Arthrobacter crystallopoietes: one gene and its partner. Each later gene encodes a partner of the first gene's protein in a complex. Links are inferred from orthologs where the notes say so. Each region holds a gene or a part of one and is shown in the gene's direction. Other genes may lie near its edges. The genes, in order: hisH and hisF.

The links.
Region 2: the proteins of hisH (region 1) and hisF are in contact, whole or in part, in a crystal structure (PDB 6RU0), measured with the Thermotoga maritima proteins. The link is inferred for Arthrobacter crystallopoietes from one-to-one orthologs. Residues at the interface, in WP_004080484.1 of Thermotoga maritima: Asn15, Arg18, Arg22, Arg117, Leu118, Pro119, His120, Met121, Gly122, Trp123, Asn124, Asn134, Gly135, Tyr136, Tyr138, Val140, Tyr158, Glu180, Lys181, Ser182, Ser183, Lys184, Ile185; in WP_004080486.1 of Thermotoga maritima: Met1, Leu2, Ala3, Arg5, Ser40, Glu41, Asp45, Glu46, Ala70, Glu71, Ile73, Asp74, Ile75, Pro76, Phe77, Asp98, Lys99, Ser122, Gln123, Glu161, Thr195, Leu196, Asn247, Arg249, Glu251.

Annotation. Positions count from the first base shown.
Region 1 is NZ_CP072014.1:2,840,434-2,848,954, forward strand. Bases 2,132-4,992 are described here. They hold hisH (imidazole glycerol phosphate synthase subunit HisH), read left to right. Parts: upstream 2,132-3,171; coding sequence 3,172-3,813; downstream 3,814-4,992. Other genes in these bases: J5251_RS13070 (histidinol-phosphate transaminase), read left to right, coding at 2,132-2,482; hisB (imidazoleglycerol-phosphate dehydratase HisB), read left to right, coding at 2,558-3,175; priA (bifunctional 1-(5-phosphoribosyl)-5-((5-phosphoribosylamino)methylideneamino)imidazole-4-carboxamide isomerase/phosphoribosylanthranilate isomerase PriA), read left to right, coding at 4,013-4,756; J5251_RS13090 (SseB family protein), read left to right, coding at 4,762-4,992. Outside these bases: transcriptional repressor LexA, read right to left, coding at 1-676; J5251_RS13065 (LysM peptidoglycan-binding domain-containing protein), read left to right, coding at 952-1,326; more of J5251_RS13070, read left to right, coding at 1,388-2,131; more of J5251_RS13090, read left to right, coding at 4,993-5,610; J5251_RS13095 (DUF1844 domain-containing protein), read right to left, coding at 5,669-6,100; infC (translation initiation factor IF-3), read left to right, coding at 6,464-7,450; rpmI (50S ribosomal protein L35), read left to right, coding at 7,590-7,784; rplT (50S ribosomal protein L20, sunset domain variant), read left to right, coding at 7,902-8,521. UniProt on the Escherichia coli protein: IGPS catalyzes the conversion of PRFAR and glutamine to IGP, AICAR and glutamate. The HisH subunit catalyzes the hydrolysis of glutamine to glutamate and ammonia as part of the synthesis of IGP and AICAR.
Region 2 is NZ_CP072014.1:3,064,895-3,073,381, forward strand. What follows is about bases 2,449-5,275. They hold hisF (imidazole glycerol phosphate synthase subunit HisF), read left to right. Parts: upstream 2,449-3,390; coding sequence 3,391-4,161; downstream 4,162-5,275. Other genes in these bases: hisG (ATP phosphoribosyltransferase), read left to right, coding at 2,534-3,376; J5251_RS14075 (TIGR03085 family metal-binding protein), read right to left, coding at 4,180-4,824; hisI (phosphoribosyl-AMP cyclohydrolase), read left to right, coding at 4,966-5,275. Outside these bases: J5251_RS14040 (riboflavin synthase), read left to right, coding at 1-155; ribB (3,4-dihydroxy-2-butanone-4-phosphate synthase), read left to right, coding at 152-850; ribA (GTP cyclohydrolase II), read left to right, coding at 847-1,518; ribH (6,7-dimethyl-8-ribityllumazine synthase), read left to right, coding at 1,606-2,091; J5251_RS14060 (phosphoribosyl-ATP diphosphatase), read left to right, coding at 2,171-2,434; more of hisI, read left to right, coding at 5,276-5,370; J5251_RS14085 (anthranilate synthase component I), read left to right, coding at 5,370-6,941; J5251_RS14090 (Trp biosynthesis-associated membrane protein), read left to right, coding at 6,941-7,555; J5251_RS14095 (HGxxPAAW family protein), read left to right, coding at 7,646-7,927; indole-3-glycerol phosphate synthase TrpC, read left to right, coding at 7,930-8,487.

The DNA of each region.
Region 1 (8,521 bases):
ACCATGTGTGGCCGTCCCGCTGCCGGAATGTCTTTACAGTTGCCTCGTCGTTGAGCAGGGCTGCAACAATATCTCCGTTGTTGGCGCTTTGCTGCCGCCGTACGACAACCCAATCGCCATCACAGATGGCTGCGTCGATCATGGAATCCCCGGAGACCCTAAGCATGAACAGTTCGCCATGGCCAACCAATTGTCTCGGAAGGGGCATAACGTCCTCGACGACCTGGTCCGCCAGGATGGGGCCGCCGGCAGCGATGCGACCGACGAGGGGAACCATGGCCGTATCCGACGCACCGCCGAGTTCTGAAATGGTGGAACCGTTGATACTTCGGACAGCGTCTAGTTGTTCCACCCCGGCTGTCTGGACACCGCCGTCCTCAATGGACAGCGGAGTCAGCACCTCCATGGCGCGGGGACGCTTGGGGTCACGACGGATGTAACCCATCTTTTCGAGTTGTATCAGCTGGTGGGTCACGCTGGACAGGCTTGCCAGTCCGACTGTGTCACCGATTTCCCTCATAGACGGCGGATAACCATTAGCACTTACAGACGCTTGGATGGTTTCAAGGATTTTCTTTTGGCGCGCAGTCAGGCCCTTGGACTTCCCTGCAGCCCGAGGCGGCTTTGCCTGTCTGCTGTCTGCTGTGGCAGCTGCTTTGGAAACGTTCTTCGACATGGCCCGGACTCCGGTTTCTCCGTCCGGTCCGATTCAGCAGTGCCGCCTGAATTCGAACCGGAAGCTTATTTTGTCAGTGGCAGCTGATGCACTGCATGTACGGCCACCTTTGGTTTTAACGCTAGGGGAGTCGCGGGGAACTTTCAAACATTTGTTCTAGTGAGTCTCGACAATGTTCGATCATAAGTGCTAAAACTGGTGAAGAAGGATTCGAACGTAAATTCGAATTGGATGATCTCGGACATCAGCGTTCGAAGATCGGGAAAGGTGTCAACATGTCTGCACAGCTCGCACCGCAGTTGCCTGCCGTACCGCGCAGCGCGCAACCACTCCAGCTCACTCGCCGCGGCCGTCTGCTGCTGATCGGCCTTCCGCTTATCTTGTCGGCCGCTGCTCTGCTGACGCTGATCGGTTTCTTTACTGCTCCCGCAATGGCCTCCACCAGCAACGGCCTAGGAGCCGGCGAGACCATTACTGTCACGGTCGGCTCCGGGCAGACCTTGTGGGAAGTCGCCAGTGCCGTTGCACCGGAGCGGAATCCACATGATGTGATTGCCGAGATTTCCCAATTGAACAACCTCCCGGGCTCCATCGTGCACGCCGGACAGCAACTCCATGTTCCCATCAGCGGTATCGGCCAGCGGCCGTAATATGAGACCCTCCGGCTGGCCCGATTCCTGCCCCGGGCCGGCCGGAGCTTAAGCTTGATCGGTGAGTGACCAGCTAGAACGACTGAATCGCCTGCCTCTCAGGGAAAACCTCCGAGGCTTGGAACCATACGGCGCCCCCCAGCTGCATGTGCCGGTGCTGCTGAATGTTAACGAGAACACCCATCCACTTCCCGATAGTGTTCACAAAGCTATTGCGGCTGCCGTAGATGCGGCAGCGTTGGGGCTGAACCGTTACCCGGACCGCGAATTTACACAGCTGCGTCAATCGTTAGCTCGTTACCTGGGCCATGGGCTGACGGAAGAAAACATTTGGGCTGCCAACGGTTCGAACGAAGTCCTCCAGCAGATTCTGCAGGCTTTTGGCGGTCCAGGCCGCCGCTTACTCAGCTTCCCCCCTACTTATTCGATGTACCCGTTGCTGGCAAGCGGAACCGACACTGAATACGTAACCGGCGCCCGCTCCGCCGACTTCAGTTTGACGGCCGAGGCAGCCGCGCGGGCAGTCAAGGAATCAGCTGCAAACATCGTCATTCTTTGTTCTCCCAACAATCCGACAGGGACGGCTCTTGGCCTGGATGTTGTAGAAGCTGTGTACGAGGCGGGTGCCGAATACAACACCATGGTCATTGTGGACGAGGCATATGCCGAGTTTGCCCACTCCGGCACCCCCAGCGCTTTGGAATTGCTTCAGGGCAGGGAGCGTCTGATTGTTTCGCGAACCATGAGTAAAGCGTTCGCTTTGGCAGGGGCACGTGTCGGCTATCTGGCCGCTGCACCCGAAGTGACGAATGCCTTGCGCTTGGTCCGCCTGCCGTACCACCTGTCCGCCATCACCCAGGCAACTGCCGTTGCAGCCCTGGATCATGCGGATGCGCTGTTGGCCAATGTCGAAGACATCAAGGGCCAGCGTGACAGGATCGTGTCCGAACTCACGAATATGGGTCTGCGTCCCGCGCCCTCGGATTCGAATTTCGTATTCTTCGGGGGAGTAGGCAATCCGCATGCAGTGTGGCAGGGTTTGCTCGACGCAGGGGTGCTCATCCGTGATGTGGGGATACCGGGCCATCTTCGGGTTACTGCCGGCACTGAGGCGGAGACCACTGCGTTCCTGAACCGCCTGCGTGAGCTTGTCTGAGCGATTTCTCCTAGACTGGTATAAGAGGCGCACGTCTTCGTGGACAGCCAAATCGAATTTCTTCAAAGGACTCCAATGACCGTGGATATTGCCACCGGACGCACCGCGCGCCTTGAACGCACTACAAGTGAATCTTCCGTCCTGGTGGAACTGAACCTCGATGGCACGGGCCAATCCGATATCAGCACGACTGTGCCGTTCTATGACCATATGCTCACGGCGCTGGCTAAGCACTCGCTGATGGATCTGACGGTGAAGGCATCCGGGGATACCCATATCGACGTCCACCACACCGTTGAAGACGTCGCAATCACCCTGGGGGAGGTCCTTAAGAGTGCCCTCGGCAACAAGGCAGGAATCAGGCGGTTCGGCGAGGCCACGGTTCCGCTGGATGAAGCCCTTGCCAACGCTGTGGTAGACATTTCCGGACGCCCTTATCTGGTGCACGACGGGGAACCTGCCGGCCAGGAGTACCACCTGATTGGCGGTCACTTCACGGGTTCGCTGACGCGGCACGTCTTCGAGGCCGTCACCCTGCATGCACAAATTTGCCTGCATATGCGGGTCTTGGGCGGCAGGGACCCGCACCACATTGTTGAGGCGCAGTTCAAGGCTTTTGCGCGGGCGTTGCGTGCTGCTATCGAACCTGACCCGCGGGTGGAAGGTATTCCCTCCACGAAGGGGGCCTTGTGAAATCAGCCCCAAAAATCACCGTCCTCGACTATGGATCCGGCAACGTCCGGTCCGCCGTGCGCGCGCTTGAGCATGTCGGGGCGGAAGTAACGCTGAGTCATGCCTCCGAGGACGTTCTCAATGCGGATGGCCTGCTGGTTCCCGGCGTCGGCGCTTTCGCCGCTGTCATGGAGCAGTTGAAGAAGGTGGATGCGTTGCGCTGGATAGGGCGCCGCGTTGCCGGAGGCAGGCCGGTTCTTGGCATCTGCGTCGGTCTCCAGGTGCTGTTTGAGGAGGGTGTTGAACACGGCGTCAGTACCCCGGGTATGGGGGAGTGGCCAGGAACGGTGGAGCGTCTTGCTGCCGATGTTGTACCGCACATGGGCTGGAACACGGTTGAGCCCCCGGAAGGCAGCCGCCTGTTTGCCGGCATTGAGGATGAGCGCTTCTATTTCGTCCACTCCTATGGAGTGCAGCGCTGGGACTTCGATGTGTCCCAGCCGGCCATGACCCCGCCGCAGGTGACTTGGTCCGAACACGGAGGAAGGTTCATCTCCGCTGTTGAAAACGGCCCGCTTTGCGCCACGCAGTTCCACCCGGAAAAGTCAGGCGATGCCGGAGCGGAGCTGCTGCGGAACTGGCTCCGGACGCTGGGCTAGATATGTGGAGCATCGTGCTCATGGGGGTCGCCGGACTGCTTATTGGCGGCGCCTTATCCTTCCGCAGCCAGAAAGCTCCTAAGGCTATTGTCATTAGCTTCTGGGTCTTAGCCGGAATGTCACTGCTAGCCGCTTACCTGCTCACACTCGGCCCGTCCGAGTAGAACTTTCCAACCAACCCAGAAAGCAGATATACCGAATGACTACTGACAACGCCCCGATTCTGGAACTGTTACCCGCAGTGGACGTTGCCGACGGCCAGGCCGTCCGCCTCGTTCAGGGCGAGGCCGGCAGCGAAACCAGCTACGGCGATCCATTGGACGCTGCAATGGCTTGGCAGAACGACGGCGCTGAGTGGGTCCATCTGGTAGATCTGGACGCAGCCTTCGGCCGCGGTTCGAACTCCGAATTACTCCAGCGCGTCGTCAAGGAACTCTCCATCAAGGTTGAGCTTTCTGGAGGCATCCGAGATGACGCCTCCTTGGAGCGGGCGCTGGAACTCGGGGCAGCCCGGGTGAATCTCGGCACAGCAGCCCTGGAGAATCCTGAGTGGACCGCCCGGGCTATCGATCGATTCGGTGACGCCATCGCCGTCGGGCTTGATGTGCGGGGCACGACGTTGGCAGCGCGCGGGTGGACCAAGGAGGGCGGCGATCTGTGGGAGGTGCTGGCTCGACTGGAGGATGCCGGCTGCGCACGTTATGTTGTTACCGACGTGACCAAAGACGGTACCCTCAAGGGCCCGAACATCGAACTGCTGCAGGAAGTAGCCGCCCGTACGGACAAGCCGGTCGTTGCCTCCGGCGGAATTTCGAGTCTCGATGATCTTGTGGCCCTGCGTGCCTTGGTGCCGCTCGGTGTTGAAGGTGCGATTGTGGGTAAAGCACTCTACGCTGGTGCCTTTACCTTGCCGCAGGCCCTGGATACTGCCGGCCGTCGCTGACCCAAGTGGAAAAGCGAGAGCTTCCCGGACACATAGCGGCGGCGCTGGCAGGCGCCGGCGGAAGCACTGACTCCGCCGGACAGGCCTGGGAAGGACGGGACCTGAGCGGCCAGGGTAATCCACTGCACAATTTCGACCAGGACGACGGCACCGCCGATGCTGCCTACACCGAAGCATTGTCCGCGCTCATCGGCGGCACCGGTGGTGAAGCCGATGTTGTCCGCGCCCTGGCGACGGCGCGGGTCTTTGTGCCGATTGTCGCGCAGTTGGCTGAGGAAGAAGCCGGTGTCCACGGACTGTCTGCCGACAAACAGGCGGACATGGCGCTCGTGACGGTGCAGGCTCCGGATGGTCGACGAGCGTTACCCGTGTTTACCTCCATCGCCGCCCTGGAAGCCTGGCATCCGGAAGCGCGGCCCGTGGCTGTCTACGCTGCACGTGCCGCACTTTCCGCGGTCGCCGAGAAGGCGGAACTGCTTGTTGTTGATCCTGGTGCTGAACTTACTTTCGTTGTCCGCCGGCCCGGCATGTGGGCGCTGGCCAAACAGCAGGAATGGGTGCCGTCTTACGAAGACGAACGGTTGACTGGGATCGTTTCGCAGGCAGTCGCGATGGAGGCCGATATCAGCAGTGTCGGTCTGGCACCTGGTGGTGGAATCGGGGCAAAAACCGCCACCGGCAAGATTGTTGCCGGTGGCGGAGCCGGTCCTGAGCTGCGCCTCGTGCTCAAGGTTCGTGAGGGGCTTGGGCGGACGGAACTGCAGGCCTTGGCCGCACGTTTGCAACGGAGGCTGGGGGGCGACCCGGACTTTATGGAGCGGGTGGACTCCTTGGAGATCAGCTTCACCCGATAATAAAAGCTCGACGCCGGAGCGAGACTCCGGCGTCGAACTTGATATAGGCGGGACGGACTTAGCTGACCGGACCCGTGTACTTTTCGCCCGGGCCCTTGCCCGGTTCGTCCTGAATCGTCGATGCTTCGCGGAATGCCAGCTGCAGGGAACGCAGCCCATCGCGCAACGGACCGGCATGCTGACTGCCAATCTCCGGTGCGGCAGCGGTCACGAAGCCAGCCAAGGCCGTAATCAGTTTCCGCGCCTCGTCCAGATCTTTGAGCTCTTCGGCATCGTCGCCGGCGGCCAAGCCGCACTTGACGGCTGCGGCGCTCATCAGGTGGACGGCGGCGGTGGTGATGACCTCTACCGCCGGAACTTCGGCGATGTCGCGCATCTGGGTCAGGACTTCCTGCTCCTGAGTGCTGGCCCGGGGGCCGGAACCATCGGCGGATTCAAAACTATGGCGGTGGTCTGTTGCGGGGGCAGGATTGTTATCTGGCGTGCTCATACTGGTAAGCTTGTCACAGACCGATTGATTCAAGTTATTTTCGTGCCCAAAAGCACACGGCATTACAGGCCGGCGGAAGCAACCCGAATCAATATGCAAGCGGAGACCTCTCCCACCTGTTGGCATGGATATTCCAGAGCTGCCGGGTTCCTGGTCGGCATGTTCATTTTGGCGGTCCTGTCGGACAGCAGGAATGAACAGGAAGCGCCCGTCATGCGGTGTCGTTTCGCAGCCGACGTTTGAGGCCTTCGATTGCGCGTGCAATGGGAGGCCTTCTTTTATTGCAGGCGGTACTCGTTACCAGAACAACAGGAGCAACACATTAGCGAGCCACGAATCAATGATCGGATCCGCGTCCCTGAGGTGCGGTTGGTAGGACCGGCTGGAGAACAAGTCGGTATTGTCCGTATTGAGGACGCCCTGCGTCTGGCCTCCGAGTCGGATCTGGATCTTGTTGAGGTCGCACCGCAGGCCAAGCCTCCGGTGTGCAAGCTCATGGATTTTGGCAAGTATAAGTACGAAGCTGCAGTCAAGGCCCGTGAAGCGCGCAAGAACCAGACGAATACGGTACTCAAGGAGATCCGTTTCCGACTGAAGATTGACAAGCATGACTACGAAACCAAGCGTGGTCACGCTCTGCGTTTCCTCGGCGCCGGGGACAAGGTCAAGGCCATGATCCAGTTCCGTGGCCGAGAGCAGCAGCGCCCGGAGATGGGCATTCGCCTGCTCCAGAAGTTCGCTGATGATGTTGCCGAGGTCGGTTTGGTCGAATCCAGCCCTCGCATTGACGGCCGCAACATGGTGATGGTTATCGGCCCGCTTAAGAACAAGGCTGAAGCCAAGGCAGAAGCACGTCGGGCAGCCCAGAAAGCCGAAGCAAAGGCAGCCAACGAAGCCAAGAAGGAGCGCGTAGACGTTTCCTCGGATCAGGCTCCGATGACCCAGAGCTTGGGTGATCTGTTGCCCGAAGAGCTGACCAAGGCCGCAGCTGAGCCGACTCCTTCGGAGACACCGGCAGAAGCTGCACCCGTGCAGGAAGCGCCCAAGGAAGAGGCACAGGCTCTCGAAGCCGAGGCTCCGGCGCCGAAGGCTGCCCCGGCTGAGGCCGAGACTCCGGAGTCTAAAGCTGAAGCTCCGGCAGCGAAGGTTGCGCCGGCCGAGGCAGAAGCTCCGGCACCGCAAACTCCGGCACCGCAGGTTGCGGCGGCGCAGTCGGAAGCTCCGGCACCGAAGCCCGCAGCTAAGGCTCCTATGCCGAAGCCCATGGCCAAGCCGAAACCAGCCGCGGCCAAGGCTCCTGCCAAACCCGCAGCACCCAAGCCTTCCGGCCGGAGCAGCTCCAAGAGCTGAACCACGCCGGGTTTCACCTGGTACCGGTTGCAGCTTGCATCCGGTGTCCGGCAGACATGTACACCGCCGGTACCCGAATCGGGTACCGCATGAACCGATGGCCGTATGGCCGGAGGAAGACGTAAGGAGAACGGCAGCTATGCCGAAGCAGAAGACCCACAGTGGCGCCAAGAAGCGCTTCAAGCTCACCGGTACGGGCAAGCTCAAGCGGCAGCAGGCTAACCGCCGTCACTACCTGGAGCACAAGGCTTCCACTCTCACGCGCCGTTTGGCCAGCGACAAGATCGTGGCTCCGGCTGATGTGAAGAACATCAAGAAGATGCTGGGCATCTAGCTCTTCCTTCTGATTCACGGTGGGACCATCCGGTCCGCCACATCTTTTCAACTAGCTCCCAAGCCTGAGGGACATTCAACTTAGGCTTCTGGGTATCAACACTTAAGGAGTACGCACGTGGCACGTGTGAAGCGGGCGGTAAATGCCCATAAGAAGCGCCGGGTAATCCTGGAACGCGCAAAGGGATACCGCGGACAGCGGTCCCGACTCTACCGCAAGGCCAAGGAACAGCTGCTGCACTCGTTCGTGTACAGCTACGGTGACCGCCGCAAGCGCAAGGGCGACTTCCGCCGCCTCTGGATTCAGCGCATCAATGCTGCCTCCCGCGCTAACGGCTTGACTTACAACCGCCTGATCCAGGGCCTGAAGGCCGCCGAGGTCCAGGTTGACCGCCGCATGCTTGCCGAACTGGCTGTCTCGGATGCCAATGCATTCGCTGCCCTGGTTCAGATTGCCAAGGACTCCCTCCCCGCTGACACCTCCGCTCCCGCAGCTGTTGAGGCAAAGCCGGCTGTGAAGAAGGCCGAAGCCGCCAAGGCTGCGAAGAAGGCCGAGACGTCCCCGGCAAAGGCCGAGAAGAGCGAAGCCGCTGCCGCTGAGAACACCGAAGCTCCCGCGGGTGCGGTTCTTGTTGTTGACGGTCAGCCCGCCCCCGAGGGATTCACCATCAAGGGCAACGCTGAGTCCAACAAGTACCACGTTCCGGGCTCGACCTGGTACGAGCAGACTGCTGCTCA
Region 2 (8,487 bases), 220 kb from region 1 along the record:
CCACCACCCTGGCCGAAACGAATCTGGGTGCCAAGGCCGCTGGCGACAAGGTCAACCTCGAGGTAGATGTGCTCGCCAAGTACGCCGAGCGGTTGCTGGCCTTCTCCCAAGCGGACAAGGCAGCAGCCCGCCACGTAGCAGGAGCACATTCATGAGCGCGGCAGTGGAACCCCGGATCCGGCTCGACGCCGTTGAGCAAGCCATCAGCGCCATCGCTGCCGGTCGGCCGGTTGTGGTGGTCGACGACGAAGACCGGGAGAACGAAGGCGACATCATATTCGCGGCGGACGCCTCCACACCTGCACTGATGGGCTGGACGGTCCGATACACCTCGGGAGTGATCTGTGTCCCGATGACGGGCAGCCGCGCTGATGAGCTTGGCCTTCCGCCGATGGTTGAAGTCAACCAGGACGCAAAGGGCACCGCCTACACGGTTTCCTGCGATGCGGCCACCGGAGTTACCACCGGCATCAGCTCCACCGACCGTGCACGAACGGCGCAGGTGCTGGCGTCCGAGCTGAGTACTGCCAGCCAGTTGAACAGGCCGGGCCATATCTTCCCGCTCCGGGCTGTCGACGGTGGCGTCCTGGCGCGCCGCGGGCACACCGAAGCTGCCGTCGATCTCTGCCGGCTCGGTGGCCGGTCGCCCGTAGGCGTGATCGCAGAGCTCGTGCACGATGACGGGGAAATGATGCGGCTGCCCGCGCTGCGCGACTTTGCCAATGAGCACGGTTGCCCGCTGGTATCCATCGAGGACCTTGTCCGGTTCATCGCGGCCGAAGGAACAGGCCCACAGAGTACGCAGTCGCTCCAGACACGTGAATCCGCCGGACAGGAGGCGCACCAGTGACCACCAGAAACGACCCATCGCCGGCCGCGGTGTCGGTTCCGCCGGCCTCCCCGGCGCACGTGACCGGCGGTCCGGCCGTGCAGTTGCCCACGGCTTTTGGCTATTTCACGGCACGAGCATGGACGGACAGTGCCACGGGGGTGGAGCATCTGAGCATCACTTCGCCGGTGCGCCCCGACACGGCTCCGCTGGTTCGGCTCCATTCGGAGTGCCTGACAGGGGATGTCTTTGCTTCCTTCCGCTGCGACTGCGGTGAGCAGCTGGACCAGGCTCTGGCTTTGATCGCCGAACAGGGCGGCACCGTGTTGTACCTGCGCGGCCAAGAGGGGCGCGGTATCGGACTGGCAAACAAGATCCGTGCATACGCCTTGCAGGAGGACGGCGCGGACACAGTTGAGGCCAATGAACAGCTGGGTCTGCCGGTGGATGCGCGCGACTATTCAGCCGCGGCGTCGATCCTGCACACCATGGGGCTGGACACCATCCGGCTCCTGAGCAATAACCCGGCCAAGAGCAGTACGCTCTCCGGCTATGGGATCAGCGTCGTGGAAATGATCTCCTCCGAGGTGCCATCCCGCGAGCAGAACCTGCGCTATCTGCAGACCAAACGGGACCGAATGGATCATCGGCTGGCCTTGCTTGAAGACCACCCGGTCCACCAAAGCTGATAACAGCGGCACCTTCCCAGTACTGAAGATGAACCCGCCGCCAACCCCGGCTGGGTACGAACATTCACAGAAAGCAGAGAGTAAAAAATGAGCGGACACGGAGCACCGGTTATCGACGTCGCCGAACTGAACGGCAATGCGGGCGAACTGAAGCTGGCCATCGTCGCAGCCAGCTGGCATACGCAGATCATGGACGGCCTGATCGACGGCGCCCTGCGGGCAGCCAAGGAAGCCGGCATCGCCGAGCCCGCGCTGGTTAGAGTTCCCGGCAGCTTCGAGTTGCCGGTGGCAGCGGCGCGGCTGGCACCGCACTATGACGCGGTGGTGGCCCTCGGCGTCGTTATTCGTGGTGGAACACCGCACTTCGAGTACGTCTGCCAGGCAGCCACCGAGGGGCTGACCGACGTCAGTGTCAATACCGGGACACCCGTAGGATTCGGGGTCCTGACGTGCGATACGGAGCAGCAGGGTCTTGACCGCGCCGGGCTTGAGGGCTCAAACGAGGACAAGGGCCACGAGGCTGTTACGGCCGCATTGGCGACGGCTGCCACCTTGCGCCAGCTCGGAGTCTAAAGGCCTCGGACAAGGGGATTCGTCACATAGCCCGGGCCGGTTTGCGGCCCGGGCCATGTGCTGGCGTAATCTTGGGAGCGTGAAATCCTTCGAATCCCTTTTTGCCGAGCTGAGCGAGAAAGCGCAGACGCGCCCGGAGGGCTCGGGTACCGTAGCCGAACTGGACTCTGGTATCCATGGCATCGGGAAGAAGGTTGTGGAAGAGGCGGCCGAAGTATGGATGGCTGCGGAGTACGAGTCGGATGAAGCGGCGGCGGAAGAAATTTCCCAGTTGCTCTACCACCTGCAGGTCCTGATGATCGCCAAAGGCCTGACCCTGGCAGACGTATACAAGCATCTGTAGCGGGACGCCGCCAGAGGTGTTCCGCCAAGCCTGCCCGGGGCAGTTTCCCCAAAACCGGCCGTCGTACGGCCAACCGATCCTCTGCAGAAAGTCATCTTCATGCTACGCGTAGCCGTCCCCAACAAAGGTTCCCTGTCCGAAGCCGCGTCCGCGATGCTCACCGAGGCCGGATACCGGCAGCGTCGTGACAGCCGTGAGCTGGTCATGATGGATCCGGACAACGACGTCGAATTCTTCTTCCTCCGCCCGCGCGATATTGCCGTCTACGTGGGCAAGGGCACGCTGGACGTCGGGATCACCGGCCGCGACCTTTTCCTCGATGCACAGGTGGAAGCCGAAGAGCTCCTGAGCCTTGGCTTCGCCGCCTCAACGTTCCGGTTCGCCGGCCCGGTTGGTGAGTTCTCCGACGTCCAGCAGCTGCACGGCAGGCGCCTGGCCACCAGCTACGACGGACTGCTGCAAAGCTACCTGACCGAGCGTGGCGTGGATGCCAAGGTAGTCCGGCTGGACGGCGCCGTGGAGTCCTCGGTGCGCCTGGGGGTCGCCGACGCGATCGCGGATGTTGTGGAAACCGGGAGCACGCTCAAGGCCGCCGGGATGGAGATCTTCGGCGAACCCATCCTCCGCTCCGAGGCCGTTCTCATCGGCCGCAGGGGCGAGGTGCCCACGGGCCTGGAGGTCCTGATCCGCAGGCTCCGCGGCGTCATTGTCGCCCGCGAGTTCGTGATGATGGACTATGACATCCGCAAGGAACTGGTGGAGCAGGCTGCTGCCCTGACACCGGGCCTGGAATCGCCCACCGTCTCCCCGCTGCGCGACTCCGAGTGGGTCGCGGTGCGCTCGATGGTCAGCCGCACACAGACCAACCGGATCATGGATGAGCTGTATGACCTGGGCGCACGCGCCATCCTGGTCAGCACCATCCACGCCTGCCGCATCTGATCGGGGAAGTGCAAGTGTCTGTAGCAATCCGCGTCATTCCCTGCCTCGATGTCGACGCCGGCAGGGTGGTCAAGGGCGTCAATTTCGAAGGCCTGCGCGACGCCGGGGATCCGGTTGAACTGGCACACCGTTATGACCGTGCCGGAGCCGACGAACTGACCTTTCTGGACGTGACCGCCTCCTCCGGAAACCGCGAGACGACGTTCGACGTCGTTGCGCGCACCGCGGAGGAAGTCTTCATCCCGCTGACGGTCGGCGGAGGTGTCCGCAGCGTCGCCGACGTCGATAGATTGCTGCGCTTCGGTGCCGACAAGGCGTCGATCAACACCGCAGCCGTGGTCCGCCCGGAGGTCATCGACGAGATTACTAACCACTTCGGCTCGCAGGTCCTGGTGTTGTCGCTGGATGCCCGGCGGACGGCTGATTCCTCGGTACCTTCCGGCTTCGAGGTCACGACGCACGGCGGCAGGCAAGGCACGGGCATTGATGCAGTGCAGTGGGCTAAGGAAGCCGCCGACCGTGGGGTAGGGGAGATCCTGCTGAACTCCATCGACGCCGACGGCACCAAAGAAGGCTTCGACCTGGAGATGATCCGGACCGTGCGTGCTGCGGTGCAGGTTCCGCTGATCGCCTCCGGTGGCGCTGGCAAGCCCGAGCATTTTCCGCCGGCGGTGGCGGCCGGTGCCGATGCCGTATTGGCCGCGTCCGTGTTCCATTTCGGACCCGACGATGCCATCGCCCAGGTGAAGAACGCTATTCGCGCCGCAGGCTACCCGGTGCGCTGAGACCGGACGCGTGCGGAGTCAGAGACCGATTTCGGCGCTCTGCAGCAGTGCGACGGCGTCCGGTTGGCCTTCGAAAGTAACGAGAGCGTGCTGGGTACGGCCATGCGCATGCATGAGCAGTTCTCCGGGCTCTCCGACGATCGCTACCGACACCGAGGCACGCTTCGCAACGTGCCGGGGGCCATCGGGGCGCACCAGGACAATGCCCAGATCCACCCCGCGGTACAGGAGGGCGGCCCGCTTGATCAGGTCGTCCCACAAGGCGTTGGAGTATTCCTCATCCAAAGCGCGCGGTGCCCACCGCGTGGTGGCACGCCGGACGTCTTCGGTGTGCACAAAGTACTCGATAAGATTCGCGGCGGCATCCACCGATTTGAGCTTCAGCGGCGAGAGCCGGGGCGGGCCGGCGCGGAAGGCCTTCACCAACTTGCTGTAGCCCGCTGTTCCGCGGGATTTGTCCGCCAGCTTTCGGGTGGCTTCGTCCGAAACCTTCGACAGGGGCTTGAAGGCCATGCCCAGCTGGGCCGTCAACCGGTGTTCGCGCAGATACAGATGCGCCGCCAGTTCGGCAGTCCGCCAGCCTTCACAGAGCGTGGCGGAGTCCGGGCCGGCTGCCAGCAGAGTCTCGGCCAGAACTTCACGGGACGGGTCAACGAAATGCATCAATCCTGAACCTAGCATGAAGCGGCCATTTTTGGGCCGCCCATAACGTTGTGTGGCCTCGTTGGCGGGCGGCAAACGGCCCACTGCCGAAGCACTAGACTTGAAAGGATGTCCTCCCAGTCTGAATCCCAGAACGTATCCATGGCCGGCGCCGGCAGCGAAGCCCTGCCCTCCGCCGTTGCAGACCTGCTCAAGCGCGATGCCGCAGGCCTCGTCGCCGCGATCATCCAGCAGCATGACACCTCCGAAGTGCTGATGCTGGGCTGGATGGATGACGAGGCGCTGCGCCGTACGATCTCTTCCGGGAGGGTGACGTTCTATTCGCGGTCACGCCAGGAGTATTGGCGCAAGGGCGATACATCCGGGCACGTGCAATGGGTAAAATCCGTTGCGCTCGACTGCGACGGCGACGCCCTGCTGATCCAGGTCGACCAGGTCGGCGCAGCCTGCCACACAGGCACCAGAACCTGCTTCGATGGCCGCAGTGTCGACGTCGTTGTTGGAAACCGTACAGAAGAAGAACCGCTAGCGAAAGAAAACCAGTAATGCAGGACCTTGGTGTCATCAGCCCCACGCTGGAGGAGTTCCGCTCCCTTGCCCGCGACCGGCGGGTTATCCCGATCTCCCTCAAGGTGCTCGCTGATGACCAGACACCCATCTCCCTTTACCGCAAGCTCGGCGGCGGGCAGGCAGGAACGTTCCTGCTCGAGTCCGCCGCAGTGGGCGGGGTCTGGTCCCGCTACTCGTTCATCGGAACCCATTCCAGGGCCACGCTGACCAGCAAGAACGGCCAGGCGCACTGGCTGGGGGAGCCGCCGGCCGGCGTGCCGCTGGACGGCAACCCGGTCGAGGCGCTGCGCCAGACGGTGGAGGCGCTGCGCACCGAACGTTTTGACGGGCTGCCGCCGTTGACGTCCGGACTAGTGGGCTTCGTGGGTTGGGAAGCGGTGCGTCGTTGGGAAAAGCTGACCAGCCCGCCCGAAGAGGACCTGCCGCTGCCGGAGCTGGCCATGTGCCTGGTCACGGACATGGCCGTCCACGACAACGCCGAAGGAACTGTCACCCTGATCGCCAACGCCATTAATTTCGATGGCAGCGACGAGCGGGCGGACGATGCCTGGCGCGACGCGGTTGAGCGCATCCGCCGGATGCTGGCCCAGCTCAATGAGCCGCTGGTCCAGCAGATTTCCGTACTGGAGAACAGCGCACTGTCGACCGATGAGCTGATGGACTCCGTCACGCACAGCTGGGCGGAAGAGCAATACCTGGCGGCTGTGGACCGGGGCAAGGAAGCGATTGTCGACGGCGAAGTCTTCCAGGTGGTGATTTCGCGCCGGTTTGAAACGGAGTGTTCGGCCTCGGCACTGGACGTCTACCGGGTGCTGCGCAACCTCAATCCGAGCCCTTACATGTACCTGTTCAGCCTGGAAGACGCCGACGGCAACGCCTACTCCATCGTCGGGTCTTCGCCCGAGGCACTGGTTACGGTGACCGGGGACGAAGTTATTACCCACCCGATCGCCGGATCCCGTCCGCGCGGCAAAACCGTGGAACAGGACCGCGAGCTCGCCGAAGAGCTGCTCGCCGACCTGAAAGAGCGCGCCGAGCACCTGATGCTCGTGGACCTGGCGCGGAACGATATCTCGAAGGTCTGCGATCCGGGCACCGTGGATGTCAGCCAGTTCATGGAGGTGGAGAAATTCAGCCACATCATGCACCTCGTCTCCACCGTGGTCGGCAGGCTCTCCGACGATAAGTCTGCTTACGACGTGCTGGCCGCGACTTTTCCGGCAGGCACGCTCTCCGGCGCGCCGAAACCGCGGGCACTGCGTCTGCTTGACGAACTCGAACCGCACCGCCGCGGCATCTACGGCGGAGTAGTGGGCTATCTGGACTTTGCCGGCGACATGGACATGGCTATTGCCATCCGTTCCGCCCTGCTGCGCGATGGCCGGGCCTATGTCCAGTCGGGCGGCGGAATCGTGGCGGACTCGGATCCCGCCACCGAAGCCATCGAATCTGTGAACAAGGCCGCGGCTCCGCTGCGCGCGGTGACCTTGGCCACCCGGCTGCATGCCGCCGATCCGGCAGCCATCGTAACCGGTGAAGGCAACTGATGGCTGAGCGGACCGAAGTGAAGCCACCGTCGCGGTGGCAGCGCAAGAGCACCGTAGTGATGGCCTCCATTCTGGCCTCGCTGGCTGCCTTCGGTGCCACCACCCAGACCTGGCTCAACGTGAGGCTGCCGCAGAGCACGGTGCAGACACCGGACCTTAGCGTGGCCGGCAGCGAGGCCGCTATCGCGGTCACGGCGCTGGCGTTGGTGGGACTGGCCGCGGCACTGGCGGCTTCTATCGCCGGCCGGATTGCCAGGATTGTCATTGCCGTGCTGCTGGCGTTGGCCGGAGCCGGCATCGCACTCTCCAGCTACCAGGTCATCGCGGATCCGGCCGCTGCGGCATCAACCGCCATTGGGGAGGCCACCGGGCAGGTTGGGCAGGCCGCGGAAATCTCTTCCACGATGTTTCCCGTGCTGGCGCTGGTGGCCGGTCTCCTGATGGCCGCCTGCGCGGTATGGCTGGTACTCGCCGGCCGCCGCTGGCAGGCCAACAGGAAGTACACCAGCGCTACCGCACGGCAGGCGGACGGTTCGCCGTCCGACCGGGGCGGTCCTGTCGACGAGATCGACAGCTGGGACCAGCTCAGCCGTGGCACGGATCCCACAGACTAGGGGACCGGGCGGGCCTAAAGTCATACTGGTCGGTTCGCCGAAAATCAATGGCAGAATATAGTCAGTACCGTTTCTTCAGGGAGTTAGATAATGGGCAATCACGCCACCGTCACCGAGAAATCATCCAATGAGCAGGCCGTTGCCAGCATCCACGACGAAGTCATTGGCCACGGAAACAGCCCGGCTGCCTGGACCTGTGTCCTGATCATGATCGTAGGCAGCATTGTCGCCGGTATCGGTTTCGTCATGGCTTCGCACCTGGTTTTCTGGGGCGGCGTTGTTGTCATGTTCATTGGCCTGATCGTTGGCTGGATCATGAAGAAGGCCGGCTACGGCGTGGACGGCGACAAGCTCATGAACAGCGGTCACTGAGAGTGACTGTTCTCGACGACATCATCGTTGGGGTCAGGGAAGATCTTGAAGCCCGTCGGGCGGAACTTCCGCTGGAGCAGCTGACGGAACGCGTTTCCGCCGCGGCTGCGCCGCGTGACGCCTATGCCGCCCTCGGCGGCCCGGACAGCCCGCGAACCGAACTCAAGGTGATTTCCGAGGTCAAGCGCAAGAGTCCGTCCAAGGGCGACCTTGCGCAGATCGCAGACCCGGCTGAACTGGCACGCCGTTATGAAAAGGGCGGAGCGGCAGTTATCAGCGTGTTGACGGAGCAACGCCGCTTCGGCGGGTCGCTCGCGGATCTGGATGCCGTGCGCGACGCCGTCGACATTCCGGTCCTGCGCAAGGACTTCACGGTCGACGAATACCAGATCTGGGAAGCGCGGGCACATGGTGCGGACCTCGTCCTGCTCATCGTCGCTGCGCTGGAAGATTCCCAGCTGCGCGCGTTCCTGGACCTGACGCACCGTTTGGGCATGAATGCTCTGGTGGAAACGCATACGGCCGAGGAGATTGAACGCGCTGTTTCCGTCGGTGCCCGG